One region of the Lysinibacillus sp. 10T31 genome, then DNA from elsewhere that is predicted to be linked to it. Evidence: riboswitches for the same ligand, from Rfam matches in the RefSeq annotation. Region 1 holds a riboswitch; each other region holds the start of a gene.
What was found. Region 1 has a riboswitch for cobalamin ahead of cobT (nicotinate-nucleotide--dimethylbenzimidazole phosphoribosyltransferase). Riboswitches for the same ligand answer to the same signal wherever they lie in the genome.

Region 1 (5,350 bases):
TTAGGCAATAAAGAAGATTCATAGCTGGGCGGTCTAAATCTCCAAAATAAACCAAGAGATACTATACCAGCAATAAGAATAAGTCCTTCAATCATATTAACGATCTCCTTTTATTAAACGTAAGTATACGGTTGGTCTATTTCTTCTGAAAAAACTACTTTTGAGATACAACGGCATGTTGTAGCTTTGTCACATAAGGATAATATATTAGCCGGATTTCCTATTTCCTCTAATGTATTTTCTTGTATATGACCTAAAGAGACGCTTTCTACTTGACACGGTGTAACCAAGCCATCTGCTCTTATATACCATTGAAGGTATCCAGGTGTACTAAATTCTGTGCATCCTCCACTGCCATCACCATCCCACATAGGAATATAAATTCTAGCTCCATATTTTTGATGTGCCTTTTTCAGTACATTCTGTACATATGTATAAGCTTCATCAGTTAATCCAAAGGAGATGCCTTCTGCTCTACCAACAGGTAAGGTGATGCCTGCTCTAAATGCCGCTGCACCTGCTGCCACACTCTCCTCTATAACCTGCTCAATAGACATATAGTTTTTAGGATTAACGGTCATGGCAATGAGTGTAGGAACATTCAAGCTAGAAAGTTTTTTTATAGTATTCATTGATTCCATAAAAGCCCCCTCTTTTCCACGTAAACGATCGTGTATATCTGGAGTTCCATCAATGCTCACCTGTACATATACATTTCCTAAGCTCGCTACAAGATCATAATCACTTTTTCTCCAATTTAAACCGTTAGTAAATAAATTGACATTTCTAAAAAGAGAGCTAGCAGTCGTGATAACATGTTTAAAATTTTTAAGTAATTTAGCTTCTCCTCCCGTTAAAGTAATATCTGTAATACCACGAGTAGCTAATTTATGCATGATTGTAGTCCAATCACTAGCATTCAGTTCCATTTTATGACGTGTTCCAGATGATGAATAGCAAAAAGAACAAAATAAATTACAGCCATTAGTTAACTGTAAAATACAGCTTATCGGAATATATGCCTCTATCGACCCTGTTACCATTAAAGGTGGAACATCATATTTCCAAGTATTCGTTATTGGATGTGCTTCTAACATCACAATCAATTCTTCTTCGGTAATCTTTCGCTTCTTTACTATACTTAGTATAGAGGCAGTTATTTGTAGTGATTGATTTTTTGCTAATAATAATGCTATTTCGACGGCCTCTCCACTAAGGCGAAAATAGTACATGCTTCTTTTTTCAACTAACAATGCCCCATTTGGCTGCAAATGAATATAAAATTCTGGTTGATAATCGGTTTCCAATAGTACAACCACCTTTCGATATACGTATGATAAAAGGAGACTAAATTTTTTAAGCCTCCTCTCATTTTTTCTATAACGCTGCATTAATTGGTGTGACAGGTGGCATACAAACCCTAGTAAGAGGTATAGAATGTGCAGCCCAGCAAGCAGCGCAGCCAACAGATTTAACTAGCGGTCTTATCGTCTGTTTTCCAGCTGCTGAATGCGTTGATTCCCAATTTTTCTTGTTTTCATCTGACTTCATAGGAACACCTCCTCTATACTTTATACAAAACAATAGACCTGACATATTTTTATAAATATTAAATATCTCGCAGCCATTCTGCTTTGTAGTTTACAATCTAGCATAAAAAAAAAAAAAAAAATCCGTATTTCACGACATATAAATTCAATTTTCACAATTTTGTAATTTTTTTAAATGTAAAATGATTAAACCATGTACAAAATATAGGTTAATAAATATATCTATGCTAATGTATGGTTATATAAATTAAAAATGGGAGTGTTTGTATATGGTTAGACTTACACCAAAAGAGTATGAAGTATTGCAACGTGTCGCAGAGGATAAAACAAATAGTGAGATTAGTGAAGAATTAGGCATTGGAAAAAGAACTGTAGAGCATCACATATCCTCCATTATTCAGAAGTTTGGAGTAGAATCTCGTGTGGGAGCTGTTGTTACAGCGATTAAAAAAGGACTTCTGTAAAGATTTGCTTTCGAACTATGTAAGGCAAGCTTAAGACTCCCAGAATGCAGGAGGGAGTCTAGCTACCTATAAATAATCAGCGAGGGCCATTGACATTTCACTTTATTTTAATAGCTGCATAGCTTCCTCTAATGTAGTCATGTTTTTCATCATAGAGCATGCTGCGTCCAAAATAGGAAATGCTAAAGCTGCACCAGAGCCTTCACCCAATCGCATATTCATTTGTAGCATCGGTTCAATTCCGAGCATTTCAGCGGCAATTTTTGCACCTGGTTCTTCAGAGGCATGAGAAGGAATAATATAGTCTTTGACGTTTGGCTCAAGTTCGTATGCAATAAGAGCTGCAATAGTAGAAATAAAGCCATCAATAACAACTGGTTTTCGATGTGCGGCGGCAGCAAGTATTACTCCTGCCATAGCGCCTATTTCTAGCCCTCCAACTTTTGCAAGAATATCAATAGCATCATGACGATTTGGTTTATTTAATGCAATAGCATTGTAAATAACCTCTACTTTATGTGCAATCCCTCCTGGTCCAACTCCTGCACCGAAGCCTGTCACTTCATTCGGATGACACTCGTGAAGAACCGATAATATAGCAGCACTAGGTGTTGTATTACCGATACCCATTTCACCTGTCCCGAGTACATTTATCCCTTTTTTAACTTCTTCCGTAGCTACTTCAATTCCCACTTCAATGGATTGAATGGCTTCTTCCCTTGTCATAGCAGGTCCTTTTGCCATATTGTCCGTACCATATTTAATCTTTTTAATGATGACTCCAGCATCATGCGGAATATCCTCTTTTACGCCAACATCTACTGTGACAATTTTTGCATCTGTGATTTTTGCAATAGCACAGACACCAGTCCCTCCTCTAGGAAAATTTAATGTTTGAAAGACCGTCACATTTTGTGGATTAGGTGTTACCCCTTCATCACAAACACCATGATCTGCTGCACAGACAATTATCGCCTTATTATCAATCGCAGGAAATAGGTCTCCTGTAATTCCGGATAGTTGCACAGCAAGGGTCTCCAGTTTCCCCAAGCTTCCAGGAGGCTTGCAAAGTGCATCTATGCGTTCCCTTGCCTTCTCCATCATTTTGTTGTCAGCACTTTGAATGTTTTGAATCGTCTGTTGTAATAATTGCATGAAAATTTCCCCTTTCTTTTTTGCCCTTGTTACTCGAAGAATGATTTAGAGAAAAAAATAAAAAGCCTGTAGTTTATTCCATAACAAATAAACTACAGACTTTTCCATCGTCTATATAACCGAAGCAGATAGGCAGGTCTCCTGGCTCAATTTCAACATTTCATAGAACCTTCCCAGCACGATGCTAGTGGCATTCTCTATGAAACTCCCTTTTACAGTGGTGGGACCGCTAAAGCTTTTCACTTTATTCCCTATTCTCCCGCAATGGGCACCTAATGCTTTTATGTAATTACTTTAAATCTACGGCAAAGTGGTTTTTGTGTCAATGTTTTAATTTTTTAGAAAACATCACATACAATTAAAGAAGTGTTCCAACATGCCACAAAAATACTTCTAAATTTGGATGTCTGCAAGGGGTTTCTTGTTCGTTTACTACTGTGAAATTCGCTTTGTTTTATCTATTTCACTCAGAAATGTTGCGCCGAGTAATAGAATAGCTCCTATTATTTGTAGGGTCGCCATTTTCTCTCCTATAATCATCGTCGAAATCACTAATGATGTGAGTGGATCAATATAGCTTAAAATAGCTATACTTTGCCCTTTTAGATGACGCATTCCGAAAAAGAACAGAAGGAAGCCGATTCCAGCATGGACAATGCCCAATGCAATAAGTAAACTAAATGATTTTATATCGATTTGCATGACTTGAAACCCATTGGTCCCCAAAAGATAAAGCGCAAGGAATAACGCTGCTAAAGCAAGCTGAATAATCGCATTATCAGGTTCTTTTAATCCACGGATATATTTATTGGTGAATGTGACTATTGTATAGAAATAAGCTGCAACAAGCCCATATACAATACCGATATAATGTTCGCTCGTTTCGGTAGTTTGACTTTGAACGATAAAATACAGACCTACAAGAGCAACACAAACATAAAAAATTTTTCTTAATAATATTTTCTCTTTTAACACTATAGGTGACAAACAAATCACTAGTACTGGCGCGAAATAGTAGCTTAGAGCTGCATTTGCGATAGTTGTTTCCTTGTACGCTTGGAAAAGGAAAATCCAATTGCCGCATAAGGCAAAGCTCGAAAGTACCAATGGCCATTTATTTTGCAAAATAGTTGTTTTCGAAAACCTTTCTTTTTTAGATAGGAAAATCAAAAGTAAAAAACAAGAGCCAATGAGACTCATCCAAAAGGCAATTTCACTTGAAGGCAACTTAATGTATTTTGCAAAAACACCTACAGCTCTAAAAATAATCATCGATAATATAAAAGATAGTTTTCCGCTCATTTCTAATTCCTACTTTCTACATGTATATAGTCTTCGATATACAGTAGAATCTATCGAGAATTAGCAAGCTTTTATTGAATGCCTAAACAGCAGATTCTACTGTAAAGACATTGTTGGGGGTGCTATTGTCTGATACATACTAATCCCTCCTTGCACGTTGCTATCATAACACATTTTTACCAAATAATAGCGAACCACTTTAATCTTTCACCACCCGATTGTATAAGAAAAACCCTCGTATAAACGAGGGTTTCAATCGAACATTATTTAAATTCTAACTCTCCATCATAAGCAAGCATGCCGCCTTCAAGGTTTGTTACGTCAAAGCCTTGAGCTTCTAGGTATGCACAAGCATTTGCTGAACGACCGCCAGCCTTGCAAACGATAATGTATGGCTTAGAAGCATCTAATTCACCTAAGCGCTCAGGGATTGTCCCAAGAGCAATGTGTTGAGCACCAGGGATCATGCCTTGTGCTACCTCATCATCTTCACGAACATCAATAATATATAGGTCTTCGTTCGCATCTAATAGTTCTAATATTTCTGTTGTATCCATAGTTTTCATCTGTGTAGTCCTCCAATATGTCGATTTCCTCTTACATTATAGCCTGTAGGCAAAAAAACAGCTAGTGTCATGAACACTAACTGTTTTACTATAATGTTTCTATTCTTCTGTCTCTAAAAAATCTACTTGCTTTGCTGGAACAAATGTAGAAATAGCATGTTTGTAAATAAGGTGTTGCTTGCTTTCAGCATCTAGTAATAGTACTGTAAAATTATCATAAGATTTCACAGTTCCTTTTAACTGAAATCCATTTAATAAAAACACAGTTACAAAAACATTGTTTTTACGTAGATGGTTTAAGAATGTATCTTGC
Region 2 (5,350 bases), on a different contig from region 1:
TTAAATAAAGCTTTTGCAAAATATCCAGTGTATTTTGTGGTGAGAATTTATAGGCCTTGTTTGCTGTAGCTTGTAATGCAGATAAGTTGAATAACAATGGAGGAGCGTATTCCTTTGTTTCTCTTTTAATACTATTAATTTCTACATTTTTATTGATACAGAAATTAGCAATCGCAATAGCTTGTCGTTCCTCTTGAACCCTTGAAATGTTATCTTTATGCCATTTTGCTTTTAACATTTTTCCATTAAAATTAAACTCTGTTTCCACTTCCCAAAATGGTTCTGATTTAAAATTCGCAATTTCATGCTCTCTCTTTACTATTAGTGCAAGTGTAGGTGTTTGTACACGACCAATTGAAAATACATCTTTCACGCCATTTCGTTTGAGGAGTACCGTGTATAATCTGGATGTGTTGATGCCAATTAGCCAGTCTGCACATGAACGACTTAGTGCTTCAAAATAAATATCACGTGTTTTCTCTTCTGGTAGTAAGTTTGCAAACCCATTTTTTACAGCGTTTTCTGTTAAAGATGATATCCATAGACGTTTCATCGGTTTATTAACACCGCATACTCTCAAAATGGTGCGGATAATTAACTCACCTTCACGCCCAGCATCACCACCAATGATGATTTCTCGAATATCAGGTCTTTTTACTAAACTTTTAATTACATTGAATTGTTTATATTTTGATTTTGTCACTTTATATTCGAATCGATCTGGAATAATCGGTAATGTTTCTAATGTCCATTTCTTCCATGTTGGATTATATTCCTCAGGTGCTTTCAATTCACATAGATGTCCTATCGCCCATGTAATTAGTGCTCCATCTGGAAAATATGTGTTAGGCTTAACTTCAAAGTAACCAGCTTTTTTTGTAAAAGAAAAGGGGGCAGCTAATTTTGCAGCTTGATCTGGTTTTTCTGCAATTACTATTTTCATATATCCTTCTCCTATTAATAATAATTACAACTTCTTGTATATTAATTATAAATTAATTTTCAGTATAACGGTAATATTAATAATTGTGTTTATCGGACTGCTCTTCAAACTAAAAGATGTCCGAAAATTCATCTGCTAATGTTTTTTCTTTTTTTAATGGGATTACGTTGTGATATTGAATATAGAGAAGAAGGCTAAATATATTTATTTTTCTAAAAATAATTAATGTTTAATAGTTCTATTTTACAGCTATTAAACGCTCGTTTATTAATATTTTTACTTTAATGTATTATATAATATAATTGCTATCTGGAAAATATTCTGATATTGTTCCTCTTATAACTTAATAATTCTTGTTGGTGCGAATGACATTGTTCGTTTGCTTAAAAGGGAAATCGGTGCAAATCCGATGCTGTCCCGCAACTGTAATGGAGAGTCTATACAATAGTCACTGTAGCGAGCTATGGGAAGGCGTATAGATGATGAACCTGAGCCAGGAGACCTGCCAATAAAAGTAACAAACTTACATAGAACCACGAGGATGGTTGTAGTGACTGGGAAGAGACGCCCTTTATTTAACTATGACATCCTCTTGTGACAAGGGGATTTTTTTTATGCCCTTTGCTTTAAGAGAGGAGAGCGTTTTGAAAAATCCAACAACAAGAAAAATCAACCTACTCTTATTAGTATTGACTGGTGTCGTTCTAATATCAATGACGTTAGCGATAATGGTAGGCTCTGTATCTATTACACCTGGTATTGTATGGCGTATTTTTTTGTCGCATATCCCGTTCAATCCACTTGGAATTGCAGAAGATTGGAGTCGTTCGCAGGAAATTATCATATGGCAAATTCGTACTCCCCGCGTAGTACTTGCCATAATAGTCGGAGCGGGTCTTGCTATTTCGGGAGCTGCTATTCAAGCTTTAGTTCGCAACTCAATCGCAGACCCCTATATTTTGGGTGTATCTTCCGGTGCATCTGTCGGTGCGACGTCTGTTATTTTACTTGGAGCTTTTTCATTTTTGGGTATGTATGCGCTATCATTTGCGGCTTTTATAGGTGCGACGATTGCAGTACTAATCGTGTTTTTCTTAGCACGAGTTGAGGGGCGAATTTCAGTTATTCGATTATTATTAGCCGGAATTGCCGTGTCACTAGTTTTGTCAGCAATGACGAATTTTATGCTGATGATGGCGAAAGAAGAGGGCGGCATAAAGGCAGTGATGTATTGGATGATGGGAAGTCTGGCTGGAGCAAAATGGGGGAATTTATTGATTCCATTCGTTGTTTTAACGGTCGTCTACGTAGTTTTACGTCTCCATGCACGTCATTTGAATTTACTTTTACTAGGCGAAGAATCTGCTGTTACGCTAGGGGTTAATTTAGAGAAATTTCGATTGCTACTAATTTTATTAATTTCCCTATTAACAGGTGTCCTTGTTGCTGTAAGTGGTGCAATTGGCTTTATAGGTCTGATTATTCCACATATCGTACGTATGATTGTCGGCTCAAATTATAAGTTTGTACTGCCAGTCAGTGCATTAGTTGGTGCGATATTTTTAATATGGGCTGATGCAGTTGCACGCATTGTGATTGCACCTGAGGAAATGCCGATTGGAATTATTACGGCTTTATGCGGATGCCCATTTTTTATATGGATGTTGCGTAAGCAAATGTATTCTTTCGGGGAGGAGAATTAGATGGTATACGTAGCAAAAAACCTTACTTTTGCTGTGCAGCAGGTGAAAATATTAAACAATGTTTCTGTACATATTCAAGAACGCGAGTTTGTGGGCATAATTGGCCCTAATGGCAGTGGGAAATCGACCCTATTAAAAAATATGTACCGTATGCTACAACCCCAAGAGGGAGAAGTATTTTTATTTAATGAAAATATTTACAAGCAATCTTCAAAGGAGATAGCAAAGCAACTAGCCGTCGTAGGGCAGGAAACACCAGTGCTATTTGAGTTCACTGTTAAGGATCTTGTTGCAATGGGACGTACACCGCATAAAAGGCTTATGGAAGTGGATACAAAAGAAGATCTAGCTATTGTCGAGGAATCGATGCAGCAAGCAGGCGTTCTGCATTTAAGTGAACGTACTTTTAGTTCATTATCTGGTGGTGAGAAAAAACGGGTCGTTGTTGCAAGGGCTTTGGCGCAACAGGCTAAGGTCATGGCATTAGATGAGCCAACGAATCATTTAGATATTCAGCATCAACTCCAGCTCATGGATTTAATACAGAGCTTGCCGATTACGGTCATTGTAGCCTTGCATGATTTAAATATTGCAGCAACTTATTGCGATAAAATTTATGTTTTAAAGGACGGAGAAATTGCGGCGTATGGAACTCCGTTTGATGTATTAACACCCTCATTGCTACAAAAGGTGTTTGGTGTACATGCGGAAGTTAGTGTACATCCTGTCACGAAAAAGCCGCATATTTATTATATATCTGAGCAATTTTTATAGTTAGTTAAGGAGTCTTAGATTTCTTTCTATATATTTTTTAGAAAAAAGGAGAAGTAGACATGAAGACATTAAAAAGCGTATGGCTTGTTCTTGCAATCGCAATGCTAAGTATTTTAGCGGCTTGTGGTAACGGGGAAAAACAAGATTCAGCATCGCAAAGTGAACAAGTAGAACCAGCAAAAGCAGGAGCAACGGAAGTAACGATTGACAATAACAATACGACACAAGTCTATTCGGAAGCACCTAAAAAAGCGATTAGCTTAAATCAACATGTGACAGAGATTATGCTAGCGTTAGGCTTAGAGGATTCGATGGTCGGAACAGCATATTTAGATGATGCAATTTATCCACCGTTACAGGCAGCGTATGAAAAAGTTCCGGTATTAGCTGAGCAATACCCAACAAAGGAACAAGTGATTGATTCAGGCGCAGATTTTTTATATGCAGGCTGGAAAAGCGCGTTTAGTGAGAAGGGTGTCGGAACACCAGAAGAACTAGAAGCACTTGGCATCCACACTTATTTACATACATCTTCAAGCATTAAAAATCCTAAGTTAGAGGATATTTTCGGCGATATTCGTAACATCGCCAAGATATTCCATGTGGAAGAGCGTGGAGAAAAGTTAATTGAGCAAATGACAAAAGATGTAGAGGACATTCGTTCGAAGCTTCCGCAAGAGGAGGGTAATTTACGTATTCTTGTATTTGATAGTGGTGAGAAAGATGTTTTCACTGCTGCACAAAACTTCATGAATGAACTTGTGACAGTAGCAGGTGGAAAAAATATTTTCGGTGATGTTGAGTCTGGCTGGGCAACTGTTTCAAAAGAAGATGTAGTTGAGCGCAACCCTGAAGTTATCGTTGTAATTGACTATGGTTCAACTACTGCTGAAGAAAAAATTAATTTCCTAAAAAATGATCCAGCACTAAAAGAAACGGATGCGGTATTAAACGGACGTTTCGTTATTTTACCACTATCAGCAGCATCCGAAGGTGTTCGTGCGGCTGAAGCAATTCGAATTTTGGCACAAGGATTTTATCCAGAAAGCTTTCAATAAAAAAGAGGAGCTAGCCATGTGCTAGCTTTTTTTATAGGAGGAGTGTAAAAATGACTATAAATGCTTTTAGCCATAATATTCCTGAAAAAACATTTGCTAAGTTAAACAGAGAAGGTGAATTTACGCGTCTTGCTGTGAGTCCTGGCATTATTAACAAACATTATACACCAGCACAATTTCAAACAATCGCGGAGGTAGTCGGAGTGAGTGGCGCTATTAAATATTCTGCGTCCTACAGTATACTACTATCCGTACCGACAATAGAATTAACGACGGCCAAAAGGAAGTTGGAAGAAGCGGGCTTATATATTGCAAAGCAAGGACAGATTGTAGCTATGAAGGCTTGTGATTTTTGTGATGGCGATAAAATGGAGGCAGCACAGATTACAGAGGAGCTGTATCAGCAGCTTGAAGGCTTGGAAGTACCAAGCAGGATTCGCATTAATATGAATGGCTGTGCATCAGCTTGCTATAATGCCGTTTATGATGATATTGGGCTTGTCTATCAGAAAGATAGCTTTGATGTGTATTTAGGGGCTGTTCCGATGGGGAAAAATGCACAGGCAGGAGAGCTATTTGTGAAAAAAGTTCCTGTACAAGATATCGAAAATCTTTTGCAGGAAATAATTAGGTTCTATAAAGAACTTGCTCACCATAAAGAACCATTTTACAAATTTTACAAAAGAACAAAAGATGCAGACTATTGGCAAATGATAAAAGATCACCCAGGTAATCAATGATATGAAAATAGTTCCGTAAATGAAATCATGAAAAAAAGATCGAAAGCAATAGAAAGTAGAAAGCTTTAATGGAATTTTCCGAACATTGTTATTTTGACATTCATCAACATACTTTATTTCAAAGCAAAGCCA
Region 3 (5,350 bases), on a different contig from region 1:
ATCGTATTTTGAACGTATAAATTAAGTGAAATGCCTTGGTCGATATGACGTGCTCGTGCAGCATTTTGCTTGATTGTCCAATTTTGATCGATGAAATAAGCAGATTTATAATACCAAGTCGTCACAGGTGATAAATCAGGTACTGTTACTGGAATTTTGTAATCCTTCTTCTCTTCTGAATAACTCTTTTGGAAGATTGGATCAATCGTAGCCGTACTGCCCGCTAAAATGGATGTTGATGAGTTCGGTGCAACTGCCATTACATAGCCGTTACGCATACCTTTCTCAGCAACCGCGGCGCGTAACGCATTCCATTTATTGCTGTCGTAGCCACGTTTGTCAAAATACGCACCAGTATGCCAATCTGAGCCTTCAAATAATGGGTATGCTCCTTTTTCACATGCCAAATCGTTAGAAGCACGAATCGTTAAATAAGCAATTTCTTCATAGAGCTTGTCCGCAAATTCTACTGCTTCCTCAGACTCCCATTGAATTTCTTTCAAAGCTAATAAATGGTGCCAGCCAAATGTGCCAAGCCCAATACCACGGTAGCGTAGGTTCGTACGCTCTGCTTGTTTTACTGGAATTGTATTTAGAGCAATAACGTTATCTAGCATACGTACTTGAACTGGGATCAATCGTTCTAGAACACCAGCCGGTACAGCTCTACCTAAATTAATAGATGATAAGTTACATACAACGAAATCTCCAGGTTTGCGACGTGTTACGATGACATCATCCTCTAAGGTAATAGATTCGAACTCAGTAGCTGACATATTTTGGAATATCTCTGTGCACAGGTTCGAGCTGTAAACCATTCCTTCATGCTTATTCGGATTCATGCGATTGACTTCATCTCGATAGAACATAAACGGTACGCCTGTTTCAAGCTGTGAGCGCATAATACGCTTCATAATATCAATAGCTGGTACGACTTCACGACTTAACAATGGATTCGCGATACATTCCGCATATTTAGTACGGAAAGAGCCATCACCCTTTTTCTCATCGTAGAAATCCTCTAGTGAGAATCCCATAACCTCTCGTACTTCATGTGGGTCAAATAAATGCCAATCCCCACGTGCCTCAACAGTTTCCATAAATAAATCTGGTAGGCACAGCCCTGTGAAAATATCATGGGCACGCAGACGCTCATCCCCATTGTTTAAGCGTAAATCTAAAAACGTAAAGATGTCTTTATGCCAAACATCTAGATAGACAGCAATAGCTCCTTGTCGTTGCCCAAGCTGATCGACTGAAACCGCCGTATTGTTAAGCTGTTTAATCCATGGTAAAACGCCACTTGATGCACCTTTAAAACCTTTAATAGATGAGCCTCGGCTACGAATTTTCCCCATATAAACACCAATACCACCGCCGTACTTCGATAAAGTTGCGACATCTGTATTCGTGTCATAAATACTTTGTAAACTATCATCTACTGTATCGATAAAGCAACTTGATAGCTGACCATGTGTTTTACCTGCATTTGATAATGTTGGTGTAGCAACAGTCATATATAAATTACTCATCGCCCAGTAAGATTCACGGACTTTTTCTAAACGATTTTCTGTTTCATCCTGCATCAGGGTCATTGCAATGACCATCCATCGTTCCTGTGGTAGTTCCACTGGTGTTTTCGTGTAATCACGGACTACATAGCGGTCCATCAATGTTTTTAAGCCAATATACGTAAACAACTCATCTCGACTTGGATCTAAATAAGAAGCAAGTTCCTGAAGCTCCTGCTCACTATATTTTGTTGTTAAACTTTCATGATACAAACCAGCTTCTGTATAGTGTGCTAATTGTTCTGGGAAAACCTTATAAACATCCTTTACTGAAACTCCACGGCGCATTGCAAATTGATCATATAGTTTTTCTAAATAAATTTGAGCTGCGACAAATGTCCAGTAAGGCTCCTCCTCATCAATTAAGCTAAGCGTTTGTAAAACCATCGCATCTGCCCATGCTTCAAATGTGGCATTATCGTTTTTTCGTAGCCATCGATCCGATAATCTTACAAAACTTTCGAGTTCATCCTCCGTGTAACTTTTCTTGAGCTTAGCAATTTGCTGTTCGATTTGAATTGTCATGTTCTCATTCTCTCCCTTTCTATCTCCAGACAACACAAAAAGCGATCACGCAACATCTATCGGTTACGTGATCGCAGTAAAATCGGAAATGGAAATGAAGGACATGCACACAAAGAAGTGAACAAATCTCTCGCCTCCACTTCTCAATCCCCGAAGAATGTGTTGCTGTCTTGAACATATCGGCAGGTCTCCTGGCTCATGCTTCCTCCAAATGATAACCTTCCCGTTTTTCACAGTGGCCTACTCATCATTTGTCAGCACTTACAGTTGCGGGGACAGCTTCGGCTTAAGATGACTCTTTTTCCGAATTCCCTTTTAAACCATATTGGTACCGCTCGTCCAAAATACTATATATTGTGTTTAACTCCTAAACAAATCTAACATATTGTGTTTATTGATGCAATAGGCGTTTTGCCCCTTGCACGTTATAAAGTGCTACATTTTCTCGAAGCAAGCCCAATTACAATGCAGTTTTACGTAGTTTTTCAAAATTTCTAGGAAATTTTTTTTGTGCTAGCTGCTCTTTTTCAGGCTGTATTCCTAGCAAAACTACTGCACATGGACCAGCTGATTTCTCAACATCTAACGAACTTTCGACCTGTTGCTCGCCAAAAAGCCGAGTAAATTCGGCTTGTAGACCTTTTGATCCAACTGGCCATACTTGCTGCACGATTCCCTCTTTCCACGCCTGAAAAATAGGTTGCAACTGTGCGACATTATCAGGCTGCGCAAGGACTTCATTGCCTACAAGCGGTAGTCCATAAGTGTACCAGCTAAGCTGTTCATGCTTAGTTGCTGTGCGTTTTTGCTGCTCACCAAGCATCGTAATAGACAATCCTGATTGTAAAGTCGGCATATTGGACTCTGTGCTACCGTCTATTGGCGGACAATTATGGCCAACCTCATCAAAAACCTGCTGAATGCCTGCAACATAACGCGACCACGCTGCATCTCCTGAAAAATTAGCGAGTAAAATATGGCTTGGTAACGCATTTGCAGCAAGCTGCTCTAAAAAAGTAACACGCGCAGTTAAGTATGCCGTTAGCTTGTCTGAAGCAGACACAACATCTTGTGGTTTTTCACCAATTGCTGCGGCATTATCTGTTGTAGCAATGAGCTCACCTATTTTTATAGCATTTCTCAATGTACTCGACCTTCCTTACGCACAAACACCTTCGACAGAATTGGCATCGCAATCGCAACGATTACTAAATTTATAAGTGTTGCCAACGGAAGACTAGTCAGTGACGTCCAGTAAAATGCTGGGCTAATGATAAAGTAAAATGGTATAGGTGCTACAACACCATTTAAAACAAGTGCCACAGGCCATTTCCAGAAATGCATTCCTTTTTTATGCATAACCCCAAAGACCCATACAACAATAAACATTTCAACCGCGATAATAATATGTAGCGGTCCAAGTGGGAAGCCAGTAGTTAAGGCTGAGATAAAATGCCCAATGACTCCCGCAACCCCAGCTAATACTGGAGATAAAAAGACAACGCTCAAAAATGCGGGTGCAGAGTCAAGCGCTGCAGTTGTAATAAATGTTGGAACTTTAATGACTGCACCCACTGCACAAATTGCCGCTACCATGGCCGTGAGCGTCAATTTCATCAATCTTTGTCGATCCATTCCATTTCCTCTTTCCTTTAAATTTTTTTATAATAGCGTGGGGTTGATTTCCGTTCCGGTTGGGCGCTTTCCTGGGGGCGTCCGATGAGCCGCTTTTGTTGCTGCCGCTTCGCTTTCGCACAGAAAACATCCGCTGCGCTGCAGGGTCTCGGGCCAACACGATGTTGGTCACGAAGGCGTTATCACAGGATGTGATGCACTTAGCCTTCGTTCCTCTATCGCTAATCCCCAAGGAGTCGCCCAACCTCCACTCCAATCAACTTATTTACAAAGCATACGTCCTTGGAAATCTTATCCCCAAAATGAAAAGCCTAATAAAATTTTTTTAAAACTATATCATTTTATTTGTTCCCCGATACCGTACCAAATGCGTACGACTTGTTCGGCTTCAGCAAATAATGCTTGATACAAACGCCCACATGTATCACGCAATAATCGTGACTGTTTTTCCAGAGGCACAACTCCACGTCCCATATCGGTCACTATAATATAGACAGCACAATTTTCTTCCAGAGTCTTTAGTCTTGTCAAAATGGTTCTAACAAGGGGTTCATCATCCTCAAGATCTTGTGTTACGAGCCACTTCTCTAAGTTTTTAATAACTAATACATCGCAGGTAGAAGTGCTATCATGTAAATCGCCATCTACTAGCTCAACTTTTTGACCTGCAAGCAATTTCATGACATAGTCGGTTTTTCCACTATAGGCTCCTCCGATAAAGACATGCATCGCGCTCCCTCCTCCCAAGCCTTTCTTGTAAATGTTAAAGAAAACATTTTATCATGCAGTGTTTGATACGACCAAAAAGTTTGCTCCGTTGGTGCAAATGCTACGAGAAGTGCTCGAATCACTCCACCATGTACAACGAGATGATAAACATCTTCATCTTTTGGTAATGCCGTGAACCCTTCAATGACACGCTCACAAAAGTCATCAAAGCCTTCCCCCTTTGGAGGTGGTGACTGTACGGGATCATCTAACCATGCACAATAACGACTATCGGATTTTAAGTCCTCATATGTGCGGCCTTCAAATTCTCCGAAGTTCGACTCTCGAAATCTCCTATCAGACAAGTATGTTGCATTCGGAAAATAATGGGCAGCTGTTTCTCTACAGCGTAGCAAATCGCTACCATACACCTTCGTGACATTTTTATCTACAATAGTCAGTAAAGATGCATCGGCTAATGCAGAATCTGTCCAGCCGATATACCGCTTCTCCAAATTTTCCTTTGTTGGTGCATGTCTCATTAAGCGCACAATAACAACGTCACCCACAGGACAACCTCCATTCCTTCAATTGAAGCACCGAGTAAATCTCCAGAAACGCCCCCAAAGTTGCGGACTGTAAATTGTCGAAAGACTAAAAAGGCAATCGCTAATACAGCCATCAACACTAGTGGAGCAATTGAGAAGTCTATGACAAACAACAAGCTACTATATGCCACAACTAATGTGATAAGCATAAAACAGATAAGTGATCCCGGCTTAATATGTGTTTTAAAAAAGTAGGCTAGCCCCTTTTCCTTTGAACACTTGAGCGACATAAAATAAAAGCTCATGCCTACTCGTGTTAATAACGGAATAAACACAGGCATCCATAGTGCAAACTTATGCTGA

Region 2: it holds a riboswitch for cobalamin, as region 1 does, so the genes downstream of both, AC1DCY_RS21030 (FecCD family ABC transporter permease) here and cobT (nicotinate-nucleotide--dimethylbenzimidazole phosphoribosyltransferase) in region 1, are expected to answer to the same signal.
Region 3: it holds a riboswitch for cobalamin, as region 1 does, so the genes downstream of both, AC1DCY_RS10595 (ribonucleoside-diphosphate reductase subunit alpha) here and cobT (nicotinate-nucleotide--dimethylbenzimidazole phosphoribosyltransferase) in region 1, are expected to answer to the same signal.

The regions. Positions count from the first base shown of each region.
Region 1 is NZ_JBFTHS010000035.1:41,149-46,498, forward strand. It holds gene AC1DCY_RS18895 (hypothetical protein) at 1-95, opposite strand, end outside; gene skfB (sporulation killing factor system radical SAM maturase) at 114-1,307, opposite strand; gene skfA (sporulation killing factor) at 1,378-1,551, opposite strand; gene AC1DCY_RS18910 (response regulator transcription factor) at 1,820-2,014, shown strand; gene cobT (nicotinate-nucleotide--dimethylbenzimidazole phosphoribosyltransferase) at 2,117-3,169, opposite strand; cobalamin riboswitch at 3,284-3,460, opposite strand; gene AC1DCY_RS18920 (DMT family transporter) at 3,602-4,471, opposite strand; gene AC1DCY_RS18925 (rhodanese-like domain-containing protein) at 4,735-5,037, opposite strand; gene hfq (RNA chaperone Hfq) at 5,137-5,350, opposite strand, start outside.
Region 2 is NZ_JBFTHS010000044.1:32,035-37,384, reverse strand. It holds gene AC1DCY_RS21035 (DNA topoisomerase III) at 1-943, opposite strand, end outside; cobalamin riboswitch at 1,284-1,467, shown strand; gene AC1DCY_RS21030 (FecCD family ABC transporter permease) at 1,558-2,646, shown strand; gene AC1DCY_RS21025 (ABC transporter ATP-binding protein) at 2,647-3,420, shown strand; gene AC1DCY_RS21020 (ABC transporter substrate-binding protein) at 3,480-4,478, shown strand; gene AC1DCY_RS21015 (precorrin-3B methylase) at 4,529-5,218, shown strand.
Region 3 is NZ_JBFTHS010000015.1:20,515-25,864, reverse strand. It holds gene AC1DCY_RS10595 (ribonucleoside-diphosphate reductase subunit alpha) at 1-2,096, opposite strand, end outside; cobalamin riboswitch at 2,260-2,447, opposite strand; gene AC1DCY_RS10590 (hypothetical protein) at 2,557-3,240, opposite strand; gene AC1DCY_RS10585 (ECF transporter S component) at 3,237-3,731, opposite strand; gene AC1DCY_RS10580 (bifunctional adenosylcobinamide kinase/adenosylcobinamide-phosphate guanylyltransferase) at 4,068-4,460, opposite strand; gene AC1DCY_RS10575 (histidine phosphatase family protein) at 4,409-5,008, opposite strand; gene cobS (adenosylcobinamide-GDP ribazoletransferase) at 4,981-5,350, opposite strand, start outside.